2 regions of the Burkholderia torrens genome follow, and region 1 is predicted to be linked to the other one. Evidence: riboswitches for the same ligand, from Rfam matches in the RefSeq annotation. Region 1 holds a riboswitch; the other holds the start of a gene.
What was found. A riboswitch is a leader RNA that binds a small molecule or an ion and turns the genes downstream of it on or off. The one in region 1 is predicted to bind cobalamin.

Region 2: it holds a riboswitch for cobalamin, as region 1 does, so the genes downstream of both, cobA (uroporphyrinogen-III C-methyltransferase) here and AC5LXX_RS12700 (FecCD family ABC transporter permease) in region 1, are expected to answer to the same signal.

What each region holds. Positions count from the first base shown of each region.
Region 1 is NZ_OZ480211.1:2,742,512-2,756,271, forward strand. Features, by position in the region: gene AC5LXX_RS12645 (DoxX family protein) at 66-479, opposite strand; gene AC5LXX_RS12650 (hypothetical protein) at 628-765, opposite strand; gene AC5LXX_RS12655 (cobyric acid synthase) at 848-2,350, opposite strand; gene cobU (bifunctional adenosylcobinamide kinase/adenosylcobinamide-phosphate guanylyltransferase) at 2,425-2,979, shown strand; gene cbiB (adenosylcobinamide-phosphate synthase CbiB) at 2,973-3,917, shown strand; gene cobD (threonine-phosphate decarboxylase CobD) at 3,910-4,929, shown strand; gene AC5LXX_RS12675 (cobalamin-binding protein) at 4,926-5,843, shown strand; gene cobC (alpha-ribazole phosphatase) at 5,958-6,542, opposite strand; gene AC5LXX_RS12685 (adenosylcobinamide-GDP ribazoletransferase) at 6,527-7,303, opposite strand; gene cobT (nicotinate-nucleotide--dimethylbenzimidazole phosphoribosyltransferase) at 7,293-8,348, opposite strand; gene AC5LXX_RS12695 (ABC transporter ATP-binding protein) at 8,410-9,198, opposite strand; gene AC5LXX_RS12700 (FecCD family ABC transporter permease) at 9,195-10,193, opposite strand; cobalamin riboswitch at 10,353-10,604, opposite strand; gene AC5LXX_RS12705 (ATPase) at 10,759-11,109, shown strand; gene AC5LXX_RS12710 (cell division protein ZapA) at 11,106-11,420, shown strand; RNA gene ssrS (6S RNA) at 11,502-11,683, shown strand; gene AC5LXX_RS12720 (EVE domain-containing protein) at 11,755-12,216, shown strand; gene AC5LXX_RS12725 (SIMPL domain-containing protein) at 12,399-13,139, shown strand; gene lgt (prolipoprotein diacylglyceryl transferase) at 13,251-13,760, opposite strand, start outside.
Region 2 is NZ_OZ480211.1:1,831,299-1,836,732, forward strand. Features, by position in the region: gene AC5LXX_RS08365 (cobyrinic acid a,c-diamide synthase CobB) at 56-1,360, opposite strand; gene cobO (cob(I)yrinic acid a,c-diamide adenosyltransferase) at 1,363-1,965, opposite strand; gene AC5LXX_RS08375 (cobalamin biosynthesis protein) at 2,000-2,377, opposite strand; gene cobA (uroporphyrinogen-III C-methyltransferase) at 2,374-3,183, opposite strand; cobalamin riboswitch at 3,294-3,531, opposite strand; gene AC5LXX_RS08385 (TonB-dependent receptor) at 3,600-5,434, opposite strand, start outside.

The DNA.
Region 1 (13,760 bases):
TGATATCGGCAAACGGGGTGTCACCGGAACGGGTTGCGCCGATCCGCCCGCCGCTTTCGCCTGCCTTACACGCGCTGGACCGCGGCCGCCCGCGCGCCGATCGCGAATGCACCGCCGCCCAGCAGCGCCTGCACGGCGAGCGTGACGGCCCAGAACGCCGGATATTCCCAGCCGCCGTTCGGCGACGCGAAGCTCCAGCCGTGCGGCAGATGCGCGGCGGTCGCGCCGAGCATGAACGGAAGCAGCACGAGCGCGGCGACCCGCACGCGGAAGCCCGCGAGCAGCGCGAGACCGCCCGCCAGTTCGACGAACGTCGTCAGGTACGCGAGCCAGCCCGGCAGGCCGATCGACACGAAAAATTGCGCGGTGCCGGGCAGCGTGAAGACAAACACCTTCTGCGCAACGTGCGCGAGGTACAGCACGCCGAGCGCGACACGCAGCAGCGTCGCGGCAAAATCGTTCAGGCGATTGGCGTTCATGGCGGATTCCTTCGTGAGTGGATGAGAATGGCTCACACTCTATTCAAATCGATTTCGCCGATAAACACGCCAATCCGCTTTAACTGATTCCCATAAGGAATGAATCGAGTCAAAAAAAGGGCATGACCGATCATGCCCTTGCGATACGTCAGTAGCCGCTCTTGCCTTGTGTGGCGTCGCCGGATCCGGACTGGCCGCCCGGCGCGGACGAATCGCACGCGTGCGCCACCGCGGACACGCCCAGCAGCGCCGCAAGCAGCGCGCCCAACCACCATCGAGCCTTCATCGTCGCCCTCCTCCGGGCGGACCTCCGCCCTCCTCTGTTGTACGCGATCGGGCGGAAAATGCGAGGGCCGCCCGCGCGCACGTCAACGAAATTCGGCGTACAGCGTGTCGAGGTCGAGATGGGCGGCGAACGTGTCGGCCAGCCGCTCGAGCGACGCCTCGCGCAGCGCCGGATAGTCGATGCGTTCCGCGCCGTCGAGCCCGGCCCACGCGAGCAGCGCCGCGCATGCGTCGGGCGCGTCGAACAGCCCGTGCACGTAGGTCGCGAGGATCTGGCCGTCGGCAGACACCGCACCGTCGGCACGCGTGCCGCCCTGCGCACCGTCCGCCGCCAGCATCAGCGCGGGTGCCGCGAGCGCGGGCCCGCGCGTGTCGCCCATGTGGATCTCGTAGCCGCGCACGGCGGCGGCGCCCGGCAGCGCAAGCTGCCCCGTCACGTTCTTCAGCGTCTTGTCGGGCTGCAGCGTCGTGTCGAAATCGAGCAGCGCGAGCCCCGGCACGCTGCCGGGCACGCCTTCGAGGCCGAGCGGATCGTCGAGCGTGCGGCCGAGCATCTGCATGCCGCCGCAGATGCCGATCACCTTGCCGCCGTAGCGCAGGTGGCGACGGATCACCGCATCCCAGCCCGCGTCGCGCAGCCACGCGAGGTCGCGCTGCACGCTCTTCGAACCGGGCAGGATCAGCAGGTCGGCGTCCGGCACGGGGCCGCTCTTCCAGTACGTGAATTCGACTTGCGGATGCGCGCGCAGCGGATCGAAATCCGTGTGATTGCTGATGCGCGGCAGCGCGGGCACGACGACGCGCAGCACGCCGGCGTCGCTGCGCGCGGCGTCGCTGCGCGCCTGCGCGGGCAGCATGTCCTCGGCATCGAGCAGCAGCCCGTGCAGGTACGGCAGCACGCCGAACACGGGCTTGCCCGTCTGCGCGCGCAGCCAGTCGAGCCCCGGTTCGAGCAGCTTGATGTCGCCGCGGAAGCGATTGATCACGAAACCGCGCACGCGTGCGCGTTCGCTGTCCGACAGGCACGCGAGCGTGCCGACCAGGTGCGCGAACACGCCGCCGCGGTCGATGTCGGCGACGAGCACGACCGGACAGTCGACGCGCTCGGCGAAGCCCATGTTGGCGATGTCGCCTTCGCGCAGGTTGATCTCGGCCGGGCTGCCGGCGCCTTCGACGATCACCGTGTCGTAACCGGCGCGCAGGCGTGCGTACGACTCGAGCACCGCATCGAACGCAACCGGCTTGTAGTCGTGATACGCGCGTGCATCGAGGTTCATGCGCGCCTTGCCGTGAATGATCACCTGCGCGCCGCGATCGCTCGTCGGCTTCAGCAGCACGGGGTTGAAATCCGTATGCGGCGCAACGCCCGCGGCCAGCGCCTGCAGCGCCTGTGCACGGCCGATCTCGCCGCCGTCGGCCGTCACCGCGCTGTTGAGCGCCATGTTCTGCGGCTTGAACGGCGCCACGCGTGCGCCGGCGCGACGCGCGAGGCGGCACAGGCCCGCGACGAGCGTGCTCTTGCCCGCGTCGGAGGTCGTGCCCTGGATCATCAGCGTGCCGCGCGGCCGCGGCTCGGGTGCATTCATCGTGTGAAGGTCATTGCGAAGCGAAGGCCGCATTATCGCCCGCGACAGGCCGCCCGCGCCGTTACAATCACGCGATGATTCCGCACGACCTCACCTTCGTCCTCGGCGGCGCGCGCTCGGGCAAGAGCGCCCATGCCGAGCAGCTCGCCGCCGCCAGCGGCCGCCCCGTCACCTACATCGCGACCGCGACCGCCGCCGATGCCGAATTCGCGCAGCGCATCGCGCATCATCGCGCGCGGCGGCCGGCCGACTGGGGCTTCGCCGACGCCCCCGTCGACCTCGCCGGCACGCTCGCGCGGCTCGACGATCCGCACGCGTGCCTGCTCGTCGACTGCCTGACGCTGTGGCTCACGAACCTGCTGTGCCCGGCCGACGGCGAACCGCTCGACGATGCGCAGTACGCGGTCCAGGTCGACCGGCTCGAGCACGCATTGCGCGGCGCACGCGCGAAAGTGATCGTCGTCAGCAACGAGATCGGGCTCGGCGTCGTGCCGCTCGGGTCGGTCACGCGCCGCTACGTCGACGAGCTCGGGCGCCTGAACCAGCGTGTCGCCGCGCTCGCGACACGCGTGACGCTGCTCGTCGCGGGGCTGCCGCTCGACCTCAAGGCGGGAGCGCCGTCATGCTGATGCTGTCGCTGCCCGTCGTCGCGATGCTCGCGGTCGCGGCCGCGATCGTCGACCGCGCAATCGGCGAGCCGGCCGGCTGGCATCCGCTCGTCGCGTTCGGCCGCCTCGCCGCACGCATCGAAGGCGCGCTGAACACGGGCCGGCGCGGCCGCATGGTCGGCGTCACCGCGTGGCTCGCGGCCGTCGTGCCGCCGGTGGCCGTCGCGGCGTGGCTCGTCACCGTGCTGCCGTGGCCGCTCGCGGCGGCACTGCACGTCGCGCTGCTGTGGTTCGCGCTCGGCGCGAAGAGCCTCGCCGACCATGTCGCGCCGATCGCCGCCGCGCTGCTGCGGCACGACCTCGCGGCTGCGCGCACGCTGACCGCGCGCATCGTGTCGCGCGATACGAGCGACGCCGATGAAGGCGCGCTGTCGCGCGCGGCCGTCGAATCCGCGCTCGAGAACGGCAACGATGCAATCTTCGGCGCGCTGTTCTGGTTCGTCGTCGCGGGCGGTCCCGGCGCGCTGCTGTTCCGGCTTGCGAACACGCTCGACGCGATGTGGGGTTACCGCACGCCGCGCTTCCTGACCTTCGGCTGGGCCGCCGCGCGTCTCGACGATGCGCTGAACTGGCTGCCCGCGCGCCTCACGGCCGCAAGCTACGCACTGCTCGGCGATACCGCCTCCGCATGGCGCTGCTGGCGCACGCAGGCGCGTCACTGGGACAGCCCGAACGCGGGGCCCGTGATGGCAGCAGGCGCCGGCAGCCTGAACGTGCAGCTCGGCGGCCCGGCCGTCTATCACGGCGAGATCGAGGATCGTCCGGCGCTCGGTACCGGCGCGTCTGCCACCGCCCTCCACATCGTCGCCGCGCTGTCGCTCGTCACGCGCACGCTTGCCCTGTGGCTCGCGCTGCTGGTCGCGAGCGGCGCACTCGCCATGGCTACCCATCATGTCTGATACACGCATCGCGCACGGCGGCAACCTGCATGAAGCCGCCCGCCGCCACGGCATTCCGTACGACGCGTGGCTCGACCTGTCGACCGGGATCAATCCGGTCGGCTATCCGGTGCCGCCCGTCCCGGCCGACGCGTGGCGCCGGCTGCCCGACGACGGCGACGGCCTCGCGGCCCGCGCCGCGCAGTACTACCACGCGCCCGATCCCGCCCACGTGTTGCCGGTTGCCGGCAGCCAGGCCGCGATCCGCGCATTGCCCGCGTTGCTGCCAGCCGGCGACGCCGGCGTCGCGGCGCTCGCGTACGGCGAATACGCGCCCGCCTTCGCGCGCCACGGCCATCGCGTCGTGCCGCTCGACATCGGTGCCGATACGCTGCCGGCGACGCTGCGTCACGTCATCGTCGGGAATCCGAACAACCCGACCGCCGAGTTCGTGCCGGCCGGGCGCCTGCTCGGCTGGCATGCGCAGCTCGCGGCGCGCGGCGGCACGCTGATCGTCGACGAGGCGTTCGCCGATACGGGCGCATCGCAGTCGCTCGCGCCGCAGGTCGATCGCCCGGGGCTTGTCGTGCTGCGCTCGGTCGGCAAGTTCTACGGGCTCGCCGGCATCCGCGCGGGATTCGTGCTCGCGTGCCCCGACCGGATCGTCGCGTTGCGCGACATACTTGGCGCGTGGACAGTCGGCGGTCCCGCACGTCACGCGGTGACCGCGGCGTTCGCCGATCGCGCGTGGCAGGCCGCCGCCCGCGAACGGCTCGCGGCCGACGGCGAACGTCTGGCGGCATTGCTGCGCGCGCACGGCTTCGCGGTTCGCGCGACGCCGCTCTTCAGCTGGACCGACGATCCGCGCGCCGCGGCGCTGCATGCGGCCCTCGCGACGCACGGAATCTGGACGCGGCACTTCCCGACGCCATCGAGCGTGCGCGTCGGCCTGCCGGGCAGCGAAGCCGAATGGCAGCGCCTCGGCGATGCGCTCGCGCACTGCGTGCCGCTGCTGCAACCGGCATCCGCATGATTCCTCGCACGTTTCACCGGCTCGCGCCGGCCGCGACGGCGGCCGCGCTCGCTTACGCGCCGCTCGCTCACGCCGAGGTGTCGGCGCGCGACGACGCCGGCAATGCCGTCACGCTGCCTGCGCCCGCGCGACGCGTGATCAGCCTCGCGCCACATGCGACCGAACTCGTCTACGCGGCCGGCGGCGGCGCGAAGCTCGTCGGCACCGTGACCTACAGCGACTATCCGCCCGCCGCGCAAGCGGTGCCGCGCGTGGGCGACAACAAGGCGCTCGACCTCGAACGGATCGCCGCACTGAAACCCGACCTGATCGTCGTCTGGCGGCACGGCAACGCCGAGCGGCAGACCGACGCGCTGCGCGCGCTACACATCCCGCTGTTCTTCAGCGAACCGAAGCATCTCGACGACGTGTCGTCGTCGCTGCGCCGGCTCGGCACGCTGCTCGGCACGCAGCCGGCGGCCGATGCGGCCGCGGCCGCCTATGCGCGCGATATCGCGGCGCTGCGCGCACGCTATGCGGCGCGCGCGCCCGTCACGATGTTCTTCCAGGTCTGGGACCGGCCGCTGACGACGCTCAACGGCACGCACCTGATCAACGAAGTGATCGAGCTGTGCGGCGGCCGCAACGTGTTTGCGTCGCTCAAGCCGCTCGCACCGACCGTCACCGACGAGGCCGTGCTCGCGGCGAATCCGGAAGCAATCGTGACGACCGGCGCCGGTGCGACGCGTTCGAACGAACCGCTGCCGAGCCTGGCGCGCTGGCGCGCGTGGCCCGCGCTGACGGCCGTGGCGCGCAACAACCTGTTCGCGATCGACGGCGACCTGCTGACGCGGCCGTCGCCGCGGATCGCACAGGGCGCGGCGGCGCTGTGCGAGGATCTCGATGCCGCGCGTGCACGGCGGCCGGCGCGCTGATTTTCGGCGACTCGCGCGTTCATCGCACACCGGCGAACGGTGTGAACGGTGCGACCGATGCCCGAGACTGACCTGACCGCACGTCGTGCCGCTCACCTGCAGGCGCCGGCGTGTCTATTCGTCCCAGCGAACGACTTCCCACGTTCGCGCGGCGGCGTCCGCGCGCAGCCAGACCACGCCGCCCGTCGGCACCGGCCGTGACAACAGCGTTTCGAGCGGGACACGCAATACGTGCGACGCGAACGCGCGGACCACACCCGCATGCGTGACGACCCATTGCGATTCGTCGAACTGCGCAATCGCATCAGCCTGCCGTGCGACCCGCGCGACGAACCGTGCAACGCTTTCGCCGCCGTGCGCGCATGCATGCATCAGGTCGGCGGCCCACGCATCGAGCGCCGCGCGATCGATGTCGTCCCAGCGCTGCATTTCCCACGCGCCGAAGTCCATTTCCTGCCAGTCGGCATCGCACCGCAACGGCACATCGAATGCCTGCGCGAGCCGTTCGGCAACCGACAGGCAGCGCGTCGACGGGCTCGTCAGGACCTGTGCGGGCAACGGCGCGCCGAGTGCCGACAGATGCGCACGCACGGCCTGCACGCCGGCATCGGCCGGCGCGGCGAGCGGCACGTCGCTGCGACCGTAGCAGATGCCCGGCTCGACACCGACGGCCGGATGACGGATCAGGACGACGTCCATCCGAGCACCACGAGATAGATCGCCAGTTCGCACAGTTGCTGCGCGAAGCCGAGACAGTCGCCCGTATAACCGCCGATCCGCTTCACGAAATAGCGGGCGGCCCACGCGCGCACGAGCACGAGCGCCACGCACACCGCGATGCCCATGCGCCAGTCGGGCCAGAACAGCCAGGGCAATCCGAATGCAGCCGCGACGCCCGCCGCGCGACCGCCCATCCGCTGCGCGACGGGCTTCGCCTTGCCTTCGGACCGCACGTAGTCGAGCGTCATCAGCAGGCTCACGGCGGCCGCGCGGCTTGCCGCATGCGCGGCGATCATCGTCCATGCGGCGCGCAGCGGCAGCATCGACGCAAGCGCCTGCCATTTCAGGCCGAGCGTGATCACGAGCGCGACCGCGCCGAACGTGCCGATCCGCGAGTCGTGCATGATGCGCAGCACGTCGTCGCGCGTATAGCCGCCGCCGAACGCATCGCAACTGTCGGCGAGGCCGTCCTCGTGGAATGCGCCGGTCGCGAGCAGCGTCGCGGCCATCGACAGCCCGACCGCGATCGACGGCGGCAGCACGCGCAGCGCGACGAGATAGACGAGCGCGCCCCACGCGCCGACGCACGCGCCGACGAACGGGAAATACCGCGCAGCCTGGTCGAGATCGCCGGCCGCGTAACCGATCGAACGCGGCACCGGCACGCGCGTGAAATAGCCGAGCGCGACGAAGAAGTAGCGCAGTTCGGCCCGCACGCCGCGCGCGCGGTCAGGCGTCACGATCGTCGACGCCGGCGGATTCGAAGCTCGCCATCTCGCTGAGGAAGGCGGCCGCGGCGCGCACCAGCGGCAGCGCGAGCGCCGCACCGGTGCCTTCGCCGAGCCGCAGGTCGAGCGCGAGCAGCGGCTTCGCGCCGAAATGTTCGAGCATGCGCCGGTGGCCGGCCTCGTGCGACGTATGCGAGAACACGCAGTAGTCGCGCACACCGGGCGCGATGCGCTCGGCGACGAGCAGCGCGGCCGTCGCGATGAAGCCGTCGACGAGGATCGTCATCCGCTCGCTCGCGGCCGCGAGATACGCGCCCGTCATCATCGCGATCTCGAAGCCGCCGAACGTCGCGAGCACGTCGAGCGGCGCGATCGCGTGCGAGTGCTTGACGAGCGCACGGCCGAGCACCGCGCGCTTGTGCGCGAGGCCCTGGTCGTCGAGGCCCGTGCCGCGCCCGACGCACGCGTCGATCGGCACGTCGAGCAGGCGGCTCATCAGGCACGCGGCCGACGACGTGTTCGCGATCCCCATCTCGCCGAATCCGATCACGTTCGTGCCGAGCGACGCATGCAGGCGCACGCGCGCCGCACCGGCGGCCAGCGCCGTCATCGCCTCGTCGCGCGACATCGCCGGCTCCGCCACGAAGTTGCGCGTGCCGCGCGCGACCGGCACCGACACCAGCCGGTCGGACAGCGGCAACGGCGACGCGACGCCCGCATCGACGATCTCGAGCGTGCTCTGCGCGACGCCCGAGAACGCGTTGATCGCCGCGCCGCCGGCCAGGAAGTTCGCGACCATCTGCGCGGTCACCGCCTGCGGATAGGGGCTCACGCCCTCGGCCGCGATCCCGTGGTCGCCGGCGAACACGATCGTCACCGGGCGCTGCACGACCGGCCGCTCGGTGTGCTGGATCAGGCCGATCTGCAGCGCGACCGCCTCGAGCTGGCCGAGGCTGCCGGGCGGCTTGGTCTTGTGGTCGATCACATGCTGCAGGCGTGTGCGCAGCGCGTCGTCGAGCGGCGCGATCGCGGGCGGGAAGTGGGTCGGAGTCGTCATCGGGGAGCCGTGTCGTGGGCGCGGCACGCGCCGCGCATCGAAGGAATCGGAACAGGATAGGTCATTGTCGCGCAGGCCACGCCGGCAGCAGCGCATCGCGGCCGTTCTCGCGGATCAGCACGAGCGGATAGCCGAATGCATCGCTCGCGCGCTCGGGCGTCAGCACGTCGTGCACGGCGCCGGCCCACGCGCGGCCGCGACCGTCGAGCAGCAGCGCATGCGTGGCGAAGCGACGCGCGAGATTCAGGTCGTGACACGAGAACAGCACCGTGCGCGGGCCCGTGTCGAGCCATGCAGTCAGCGCGGTCAGGCAGTCGATCTGGTGATGCAGGTCGAGATGCGCGAGCGGTTCGTCAAGCAGCATCAGCGGCGCATCCTGGCACAGCGTCGCAGCCAGCGCGACCCGCTGCCGCTCGCCGCCCGACAGCGACAGCACGTCGCGCGACGCGAGTGCAGTCAGGTCGAACGTCGCGAGTGCATCGTGCGCGGCCGCGCGATCGCCGTCGCGCTCCCAGCCCCAGCCGCCTAGATACGGAAAGCGGTTGAGCAGCACCGTGTCGAACACCGTCGCGCTGAACGCGTCGTGCAGTTGCTGCGGCATCAGCGCGCGGCGCTGCGCGAGTTGCTCGGGGCGCCACGCGGCAAGCGGCCGGCCGTCGATCTCGACCTGTCCGCCGGCCGGCGGCTGCAGCCCCGCGAGCGTCGCGAGCAGCGTCGTCTTGCCCGCGCCGTTCGGCCCCGCGACACACCAGATCTCGCCGGGGCGGAAGGCTTGCGTGAACCCGGCGAGCAACGTGCGCGCGCCGGCCTTCAGCGTCAGGTCGACGGCGTGCAGTCCAGCATCCGTCATCGCATCGGCCTCCTCAACAACATCCACAGGAACACCGGCACGCCGATCAACGCGGTCATCACGCCGACCGGCAACTGCGCGGGCGCGATCGCGGTGCGCGCGAGCAGGTCGGCCGCCATCACGCCGCCGCCGCCCGCGAGCATCGCGGCCGGCAGCAGCATCCGCTGGTCGTTGCCGAACGCAAGCCGCAGCGCATGCGGAACGACGAGGCCGACGAAGCCGATCGTGCCGGCCGTCGTCACCGCGGCCGCGGCGGCCAGCGACGCGACGAGATAGATCCGCACGCGCACGCGCGCGACGGGCACGCCGAGCGCCTGCGCGGTCGCGTCGCCGCGCAGCAGCACGTTCAGTTGCGGCGCAGCCGGCAGCGCGACGCAGGCGGCCAGCAACAGCGCACCCCACGCGAACCACGGCGCCGTCACGCCGTTCAGGTCGCCCGTGAGCCAGAAGATGATGCCGCGCAGCCGCGCATCGGGTGCGAGCGACAGCAACAGCGTGACGAGCGCGCCCCACCCTGCCGCGATCACGACGCCCGTGAGCAGCAGGCGCGGCGACGCGTCGCGCGCATCACCGCGCCACAGCTCGCGGCGCGCGAGGCCGAGTACGAGCGCGACAGAGACGAGCGCGCCGGCAAATGCCGACACGTCGACGAGCCACCACGCGCCGCCGGCGATCATCGCGACGAGCGCGAAGCCGGCCGCGCCGCCGGACACGCCGAGTACGTAGGGTTCCGCGAGCGGATTGCGCAGCAGCACCTGCAGCAGTGCGCCGGCCAGCGCGAGCAGCGCGCCGCACGCGAAACCCGCCAGCGCACGCGGCAGGCGCAGCGTGCGGACGATATCGGCGAACAGCGCATCGCCGCCATGCGGCACGAGCGATGCAAGCGCCTGCCACGGTGACATCGGCACGCTGCCGATCGACAGCGACGCGACGAACAGCAGCGCGACCACGGCGGCCAGCGCGGCCCAGATCGCGGTAGCGCGCGCGGCGCTCATGCCGTGCACGGCCGCGCGCATGACGCGCGGCGCATCCGCTCGAGGTTGCCGGCCGGGCGTGACTGGGACGCCGTGCGGACGATTGGGGTCAGCATCGAAGAACATTCCGTGAAGCATTGCGCGGCCCGCCTCCCCGCAGGCCGCGCGTCATGAAGCCCGTGCGGGCTTCCCGTCTCGGCCGGTATCCGGGCTGGCGGCGGTCCGGCTCGCCTTCCCGCGCGTGTCACGCGCAGTGGCCCGCGCCCGCATGCGACACCTGCATGCAAGACGCGCCCGAGCCGGCCTGCGTCAAGGGACGCGGCCGCTTACCGTTGCGGGGGCAGCGCAGGTTGGCGCGCTCCATGATCGCGCGCCCTGCTTCCCGTTTAACCGCGCGTGCCACGCGCGAGCACCGAGGCGGCGCCAGTTTAGGAGCGGGTAGCGCGAGCGTCAAGGAAGCGTCCGGACACGTGCGGGAAGCACCGATTCACGGCGAGAAGCAGGGGTGTTACGACTGGAAACGTTACAGATGTCGGATTGCGCGTTATTCCGCGCTAAAATGCTGGGTCTTTAGAGGACGCAGCAAATGCTCAACGAACTCGAAACCTTATCTCAAAATATTGGCCGTCTGATTTCGCTGAACAAGCGCTATCACGCGGAACGGCTCGCGCTCGAAGAGCAGGTCGCGCAATTGCGCACGGAAGCGGACACGGTCCGCGCGGAACTCGCGGAACTGCGTGACGAACGCAATGCGCTCGCGGCCGAGCGCGACACGCTGTCGGCAAAGATCGACGACGCCCAGGTGAAACTGAACGCGATTCTCGAAAAGCTGCCGCGCTCGAAAAGCGCGGAGCAAGCCGACAACCAGCTCGACCTGCTGGATGCGCAGGCGCGTCCGGATGGCGATGACGCGGCCAGCCACGGAGAACATGCATGAGCACCAAGCAGATCGAAGTCTCGATTCTCGGCCAGCCCTATCGGCTCGCCTGTTCGGCCGAGACCGAAGCGGCGCTGCTCGAGGCAGTCGCGCGCGTCGACGCAGAAATGTCGAAAATCCGCTCGAACAGTTCGGTACGCGGCACCGATCGCATTGCGGTGATGGCGGCACTGTCGCTCGCATCGGAATTGCTGCGGCTGCAAACGAGTGTGCGGCACGGTGAAGCATTTCCGGCGGAGGAAATCCGTCGTACAATGCACCAGATGAACGAACAGCTCGGCGCGGTGCTCGCACAGCACGAGACGCAGTAACGTTTCAAACGATGTGTCGATTCCCCTTGATCTCGGCGGTCAACGGTGGTCAAATTGGCGCATCGAATCACAGTTCAGTCAGCTTCCCTGCCTGGTTCGCCAAGGTCATATATTCCTTGAACCAATGCCATGTGCACGGTTGCGGAAATTTGTAGCACGGGCGCGCGCGTCACTCTGTCTGATGTACCCGAAGTGCTGCTAACTGCGACCAATTCTGAACCCCAGGTTCAGGATGCCGGCCTAGCGGCCAAGGCGGGGGCCTATCCAACGGCATCGGGCACGTCCCGGTGCCGTTTTCTTTTGTAGCAGCCTCTTTCTGCGTCGATCACGATCCATGCAATACTGGCTGATGAAGTCCGAACCGGACGAAGCAAGCATCGACGATCTCGCCAACGCCCCGCAGCGCTCGCTGCCATGGACCGGCGTGCGCAACTATCAGGCGCGCAATTTCATGCGCGACACGATGAAGATCGGCGACGGCGTGCTGTTCTATCACTCGAGCTGCCCCGAGCCGGGCATCGCGGGCCTCGCGGAAGTGTCGTCGACACCCTACCCCGATCCCACGCAGTTCGATCCTGCAAGCCCCTATTACGACCCGAAATCGACGCAGGAAGCACCGCGCTGGTTGCTCGTCGACGTGCGCTACGTGAAAAAGTCGCCGCTCGTGCCGCTCGCCGCACTGCGCGAACACGACGAACTCGCCGACATGCGCGTGCTGGCCCGCGGCAACCGCTTGTCGATCACACCGGTTACGCGTGCCGAATGGCGCTTCATCACCGAGAAGTTGATGAAGTAGGCGCACGCCAAAGGTCAAATCTGGTCAGCACACGCATGCCGACACGGAACTCGCGGGTCTTTTGCGCAGCCTAAGCAACCGCTGTCGACCGATCAGGCCGGCCGCCGTTTATTTCGTCGCGCGGTACGCCCGCGTCGTGCACGCGTGATCCGCGTGCGCGCCCTCGCACAAGGAGTCCAACAATGACCAAGAAATCCGCACTCGCGCTGTCGCTCGCCCTCGCCGCCGCCGTTCCCGTCGCGCTGACGCTCGCGTCGCCCGCCGCGCACGCGCAAACCGCGAACCCGCATTTCCCCGAGCCGGCCGGCGTGCTGTCGCTGTCGTCGCAGGCCAGCGCCGACGTGCCGCAGGACATCATCCACATCACGCTGTTCTACGAGCAGCAGGCCAAGGACCCGGGCAGCCTCACGGCGCAGCTGAACCAGCGCGCCGACGCAGCGCTGTCGCAGGCGAAGGGCGTGTCGGGCGTCACCGCGCATACGGGTGCGTTCTCCGTGTATCCGAGCACCGATCGCGACGGCAAGATTTCCGCGTGGCGCGGGCGTACCGAGGTGGCGCTCGAATCGCGCGATTTCGCCGCGGCGTCGAAGCTCGCGGGCCAGTTGTCGAACCTGATGCAGGTCGCGAATGTCGAGTTCTCGCTGTCGCCTGAAGCGCAGCGCACGGCCGAGCAGAAGCTCACGACCGAGGCGATCAAGTCGTTCCGCGCACGCGCGGACGAAGCCGCGAAGGCGTTCGGCTACAGCAGCTACACGATCCGCGACGTGAACGTCGGCAGCGGCCGCAACGTACAGCCGTACCCACGCATGATGGCGATGGCCGCGGCGCCGATGGACAGCGCGAAGATGAGCGCACCGATCGCGGTCGAAGGCGGCAAGGCGACCGTGTCGGTCACCGTCAACGGCTCGGTGCAGATGAAGTAACGCGCCACGCGCAGCTATAGGAAACGAAAAACGCCGGCCCGAGGGCCGGCGTTTTTCATGTGCCTGCGCGTTGTCGATGCACGCGTCGATTGCGCGCGCATCGATTTCGCATCACGCCGCGGCGTTTGCCGAGCGGCGGCGATACGCCCACACCATCAGCGCGACACCCGCGAGGATCATCGGCAGCGACAGCCACTGCCCCATCGACAGGCCGAGCGCCAGCAGGCCGAGGAAGTCGTCGGGCTCGCGCGCGAACTCGACCGTGAAGCGTGCGAGGCCATAGCCGATCAGGAACAGCGCGGACACGGCGCCCATCGGCCGCGACTTGCGCGAGAAGAAGAACAGCGCGAAGAACAGCACGATACCTTCGAGCGCGATTTCATAGAGCTGCGAAGGATGGCGCGGCAGCATCTGGTATTGCATGAACACGTCGGCGAGATGCCACTTCTCGACAAGCTCGGGATGCTTCGGCAGCCACGCCGCATCGTCGCGCATCGCGCCCGGGAACAGCATCGCCCACGGTGCCGCCGGATCGGTCACGCGGCCCCACAGTTCGCCGTTGATGAAGTTGCCGAGCCGCCCGGCCGCGAGCCCCGTCGGCACCATCGGCGCGACGAAATC
Region 2 (5,434 bases), 920 kb from region 1:
GCGACGCTCGATCCCGACAGGATGCCGCCTCGATGCAGCCGCGGCATCGATCAGTCTAGAGCGCCGCCTCGCCGAACAACGCCACGACCGCATCCGGATTCGACGGCCAGTACATGTGCATGTACGTCGCGACGATCGCGCCGTGGCGATAGACGGCTTCGCCGCTGCCCGGCGCGCCGTCTGGGCGCGCGGCGCGCGCGACCGGCTCCAGCGGCGTCATGAGCCGCGAATAGTGGAACGTATGCCCTCGCATCGGCCCGGTGCGCGTGTCGAGCTGCTGCATGCCGAGCGCCGCGAACCGGCGCTGCATCGTTGCCTGGCCCGGCAGCACGCCGAGCATCGGCGTCGTCGAGCCGTCCACGTCGGTCAGCGATTCGCACAGATACACCATCCCCCCGCATTCCGCGACGATCGGCCGGCCGGCCGCCGCATGCGCGCGAATCGTCCGCGCGGTCGCGGCATTTGCCGCAAGTGTCGCCGCATGCAGTTCCGGATAGCCGCCCGGCAAAAACAGCGCGTCGCAATCGTCGGGCACCGGTTCGTCGGCGAGCGGCGAGAAGAACCGCAACTGCACGCCGAGCGCGTCGAGCAGCGCGAGATTCGCCGGATAGATGAACGAAAACGCCGCATCGCGCGCCACCGCGATCCGCTTGCCGGCGAGCGCGCGCGGCAGCGGCGCCGAGGCGTCCGGTTCCGCGAACGCGACGGCCGGCGGCAATTCGGCGAGCGCCGTCTGCGCGAGCGCGTCGGCCGCGCGATCGAGCCGCGCGTCGAGATCGTCGATGTCGGCCGGCTGGTGCAGGCCGAGATGCCGCTCCGGCAGCGCGATGCCCGCGTCGGCCGGGACGTGCCCGAGCCAGCGCAGGTCGTCCGGCAGCGCCTGTTGCAGCAGTTCCGCATGCCGCGCCGAGCCGACGCGGTTCGCCAGCACGCCGTGAAACGGCAGCCCCGGCCTGAACCGCGCGAGCCCGAACGCGATCGCCGCGAACGTCTGTGCCATCGCCTTCGCCGAAATCACCGCGACGACCGGCACGCCGAACGCGGCCGCGAGATCGGCACTGCTCGGCGTGCCGTCGAATAGCCCCATCACGCCTTCGATCAGGATCAGGTCCGCGTCGCGCGCGGCATCGGCGAGCAGCGCGCGGCAGCCGGCTTCGCCGACCATGCCGAGATCGAGCGCATGCACGCTCGCGCCGCTTGCGCGTTCGAGCAGCTTCGGGTCGAGAAAATCGGGCCCGGTCTTGAACACGCGCACGCGGCGGCCGAGCCGGCGGTGCAGCCGCGCGAGGCCGGCCGTCACCGACGTCTTGCCTTGGCCCGACGCGGGCGCGCTGACGAACAGCGCGGGGCAGGCCGGCACGCTCAGAACTCCACGCCGCGTTGCGCCTTCACGCCTTGCTCCTTGTACGGATGCTTGACGAGCCGCATTTCGGTGACGAGGTCGGCCGCGTCGATCAGCGCATCGGGCGCGTGCCGGCCGGTCACGACGACGTGCACCGAATCCGGACGCGCAACGAGCGTCGCGAGCACTTCGTCGAGCGGCAGGTATTCGTACTTCAGCACGGTGTTCAGCTCGTCGAGGATCACCATCCGGTAGTCGCCGCTTTCGATCATCCTGCGCGCCTCGTCCCAGCCCTTGCGCGCGGTCGCGATGTCGGCGTCGCGGTTCTGCGTGTTCCACGTATAGCCGTCGCCCATCGTCACGAAATCGCATTCCGCGACCGCGCCGAGGAAGTCGCGCTCGGACGTGTGCAGCGCGCCCTTGATGAACTGCACGACACCGAGCCGCATGCCGTGGCCGAGCACGCGCACGGCCATGCCGAACGCAGCCGTGCTCTTGCCCTTGCCGTTGCCGGTATTGACGATCAGCAGGCCCTTTTCCTGGGTGGCGGCGGCCTGCTTCTTCTCGTGGCCGGCGCGGCGGCGTTCGGTCATCCGCTGATGGGATTCGGCATCGGTCTTCATCGGAAATCGTCCTGTCGAAAGCGAAACAAAGGGTTCAGAGCGGGCCGGCGAGCGCGACCGTCACGCCGTCCCGGATGGATTTGGGGCCCAGCAACCTGCCGTGCGGCGCCGCGAGCTGCGCGCAGGGTTCGGCCACACCGGCAACGCCGAAGCGTGCAAGCGCGGCGTCCGAAGGACCGCTCGCGGCCAGTTCGGGAAGGCTCGCCAACCGCACCGCGTCGAATGCGACGAGCGGCCAGCCGCGGCGCGCGCACAGCGTGCGCAGCGCACGGGCACGCGCCTTGTCGGCGAGCGTCGCGACGAGCGCCGGTTCGGCGGCCGGGTAACGCGCCAGCGCCGCGCGGATCGCGGCATCGAGTTGCGCGGCCGTAACGCCTGCGCGAAAGCCGATGCCGAGCGCGACGCGCATCATGCGTGGCCGCCGAGCGCCGCACGCACCGCCGGATCGTCGGCGAGCGCCGCGACGCGGCCGATCACGACGATCGCCGGCGAACCGAGTCCGGTCGTGCCGACGCGATCGACGAGCGTATCAAGCGTCGCGAGTACGTGGCGTTGTTCGGGTCGCGTGGCATTCTCGATCGCCGCGCACGGCATATCGCCGGGCACGCCGCCGTCGCGCAGCGCGGCGGCAATCGCGTCGAGCCGGCGAATGCCCATGTAGATCACGAGTGTCATGCGCGTGGCCGCGAGCGCACGCCAGTCGGGCTCGTCGACGCCCGCGCCGTGGCCCGTGACGAAGATCACGCCCTGCGCGTCGCCGCGCTGCGTGACCGGGATGCCGAGCGCAGCCGGCGCGGCGATGCCGGCCGTGATGCCGTTCACGATCTCGACCGGAAAGCCCGCCGCGCCCAGCGCGACCAGTTCCTCGCCGCCGCGGCCGAACACGAACGGATCGCCGCCCTTGAGCCGCGCGACGCTGCGGCCCGCTCGCAGGTGCGCGAGCATCGCGGCGACGATCGCTTCCTGCGGCGTCGACGCATGGCCGCCGCGCTTGCCGACGTGCTCGATCTGCGCGCCGGCGCGCGCATGGCACAGCACGTCGGGGTTCACGAGATCGTCGACGAGCAGCACGTCGGCCATGCCGATCGCGCGCACGGCCCTGAGCGTCAGCAGGTCGGCATCGCCGGGGCCGGCGCCGACGAGCCACGCGCGGCTCATTGCACGCGGCACGGCATGCACCGTGTCGAAACAGTGGAACGGAAAAGGCGGGCGGCACATCGGCGGCCGGCGGGCAGGCAGTGCATGGCGAATCGGGTGAAGCTCGCGCGAACGCGGGCGGAATGCGCACCCCATCCGTCCCCCGCGGATCGGGCGTTCGGCGAGCATCGCGCTCGCCCCTTGCGTCGGCCGGTATCCGGGCTGGCCGCTTGCCAGGCCGCAGCCTTCCCGCCCGGCTGAAGGGCAGTGGCATCGCGGGCGGCCTGGGCGCAGGCGCGGGAAAGCGCGTCGCGCGGGCGGCGTACCGTTGCGGGGACAGCACAGGCCGGGCGGATTTCCGCCTCCTGTTTCCCGTTTAACTGCATGCACGGAATGCGCATGCGAGCACCGAACGCGGCGCATACGATAGCACAGGCATGCAACGCACGAGGCGCCCGGCGGACCGGCTGCGCAGGGCGTCGACGTGGTCCGCGCGGTCAGAACTTGTACGCCGCCGTCAGCGTGAACGTGCGTGGCGAACCGGGCATGATCTGCGCGAGGCTCGTCGCATTCGCGTAGTAGTCGCGATCGGTCAGGTTGACGGCCGCCAGCGTCACCTCGAAGTCGCGCGTGCGATATCCGGCCTTGCCGTCCCAGCGGACGTAGGCGGGCAGTTCGAGCAGGTTGTCGCGATCGGCGTAACGCGCCCCTTCGTACACGAGCCCGAGTTCGGCGAAAAATCCGCGCAGCGGCGCATGGCTGACGAACAGGCTGCCGTTCGCCCCGGACACGCCCGCCGACCGCTTGCCCGCGTATTTTGGTTCGGCGTCGACCACCCGCGCGTGTTGCCAGCCGATGCCGCCGCGGACGAACCAGTCGCCCGTGATCCGGCCGGCGACGCCCAGTTCCAGGCCGCGATTGCGCTCGAGGCCGGTGAGGTCGAAAAATCCCGGCCGAACCGGGTCGGCGACGCGGCGGTTGTACAGATCGAGCTGAAACAGTGCGAGCGTCGTGCTCAGCGCGCCGTCGCGCCAGTCGCTTTTCACACCGATCTCGTATTGGCGGTTGTATTGCGGGCCGAGATCGTTGGCGTTGCCGCGCGCGTCCGGCGTGATGCCGATCAGGTCGCCGCCGACCGGCGCGAAGCTCTTGCTGTACGACGCATACAAGCTGTGTGCGCCGACCGGCGACCACACGACGCCGAGCCGCGGGCTCCAGGCCGTCGTCGTGCGCCGCGAATGCAGACCGTTCAGCGCGTTGGTCGAAGCGACGTCGAAGCGTTCCCCGCGCAGGCCGCCGAGCAGCTTCCACGCTCGGCCGAGGTCGATGCGGTCCTGCGCGAAGATTGCGTAGTCGCTGACACGGTGGCGATTCATCGCATACGGGCGCGGCGCCGAGCCGGCCAGTGCGAAACGATCCGGTCCGCTGATCGGGACCGGCGCCGCATCGGCCTGCCAGAGCGTCGGATTGCGTTTCTGCCAGCCGTATTCGATGCCGAACAGCAGATGATGCAGCCCCGCTCCGGTCGCGACCTTGCCGCCCAGTTCGATACCGGTCTGCACGTTGAGATGCGTCATGTCCTGCAGGTAGCGCGCTCGCTGCACGCGCCGATAGTCGCGCGGCTTCGTGACGTAGCTTTGCGTGACGTAGGTATTGTCGAAGGTGCTGCGCAAATCCAGCACGCCCAGCGTATGACGCAGCTCCCAGCCGTCATCGAACGCGTGCGTGAAGACCGAGCGCCAGTTCATGTTCGCGTCGCGGATGGTGTCGCGGCCCGCCGCGCCGAAGAAGGTTGCTCGCCGCGCGGACGGCAGCGAGTACGCGACCGGCTTGCCGGCCGCGTCAAGCGCGGCGACCGGCGCCGGCATGCCGCGATCGGGCACGCGTCGGTACGCGTCGTATTCGAACTGCAGCAGCCAGCTGCGCCGCGCGCCCCGCCATTTGATCGACGGCGCGACGTACTGGCGCGTGCCGTCGACATGGTCGCGGAAGCTGCCTGCGTGTTCGCGTCCGGCATTCAGCCGCACGCTCCATGCGCTCGACAGGGTCCGGTTGAGATCGACCGACGCACCGAGCCGCCCATAACTGCCGGTCGCCGCCGACAGATGTCCGAAGTTTTCCGGCAGCGGCTGCTTGGTGATCCGGTTGATGACGCCGCCGCCGCTGCCGCGCCCGTACAGCGCCGCCGCCGGCCCCTTCAGCACTTCGACGCGTTCGATGTTGCCGAGACTGCGCACGTATTGCGCGTCGTCGCGCATGCCGTCGAGCAGCAGGTCGCCCGCGGCGGAAAAGCCGCGAATACGGAACGAATCGAAGCGCGTATCCGACGTGT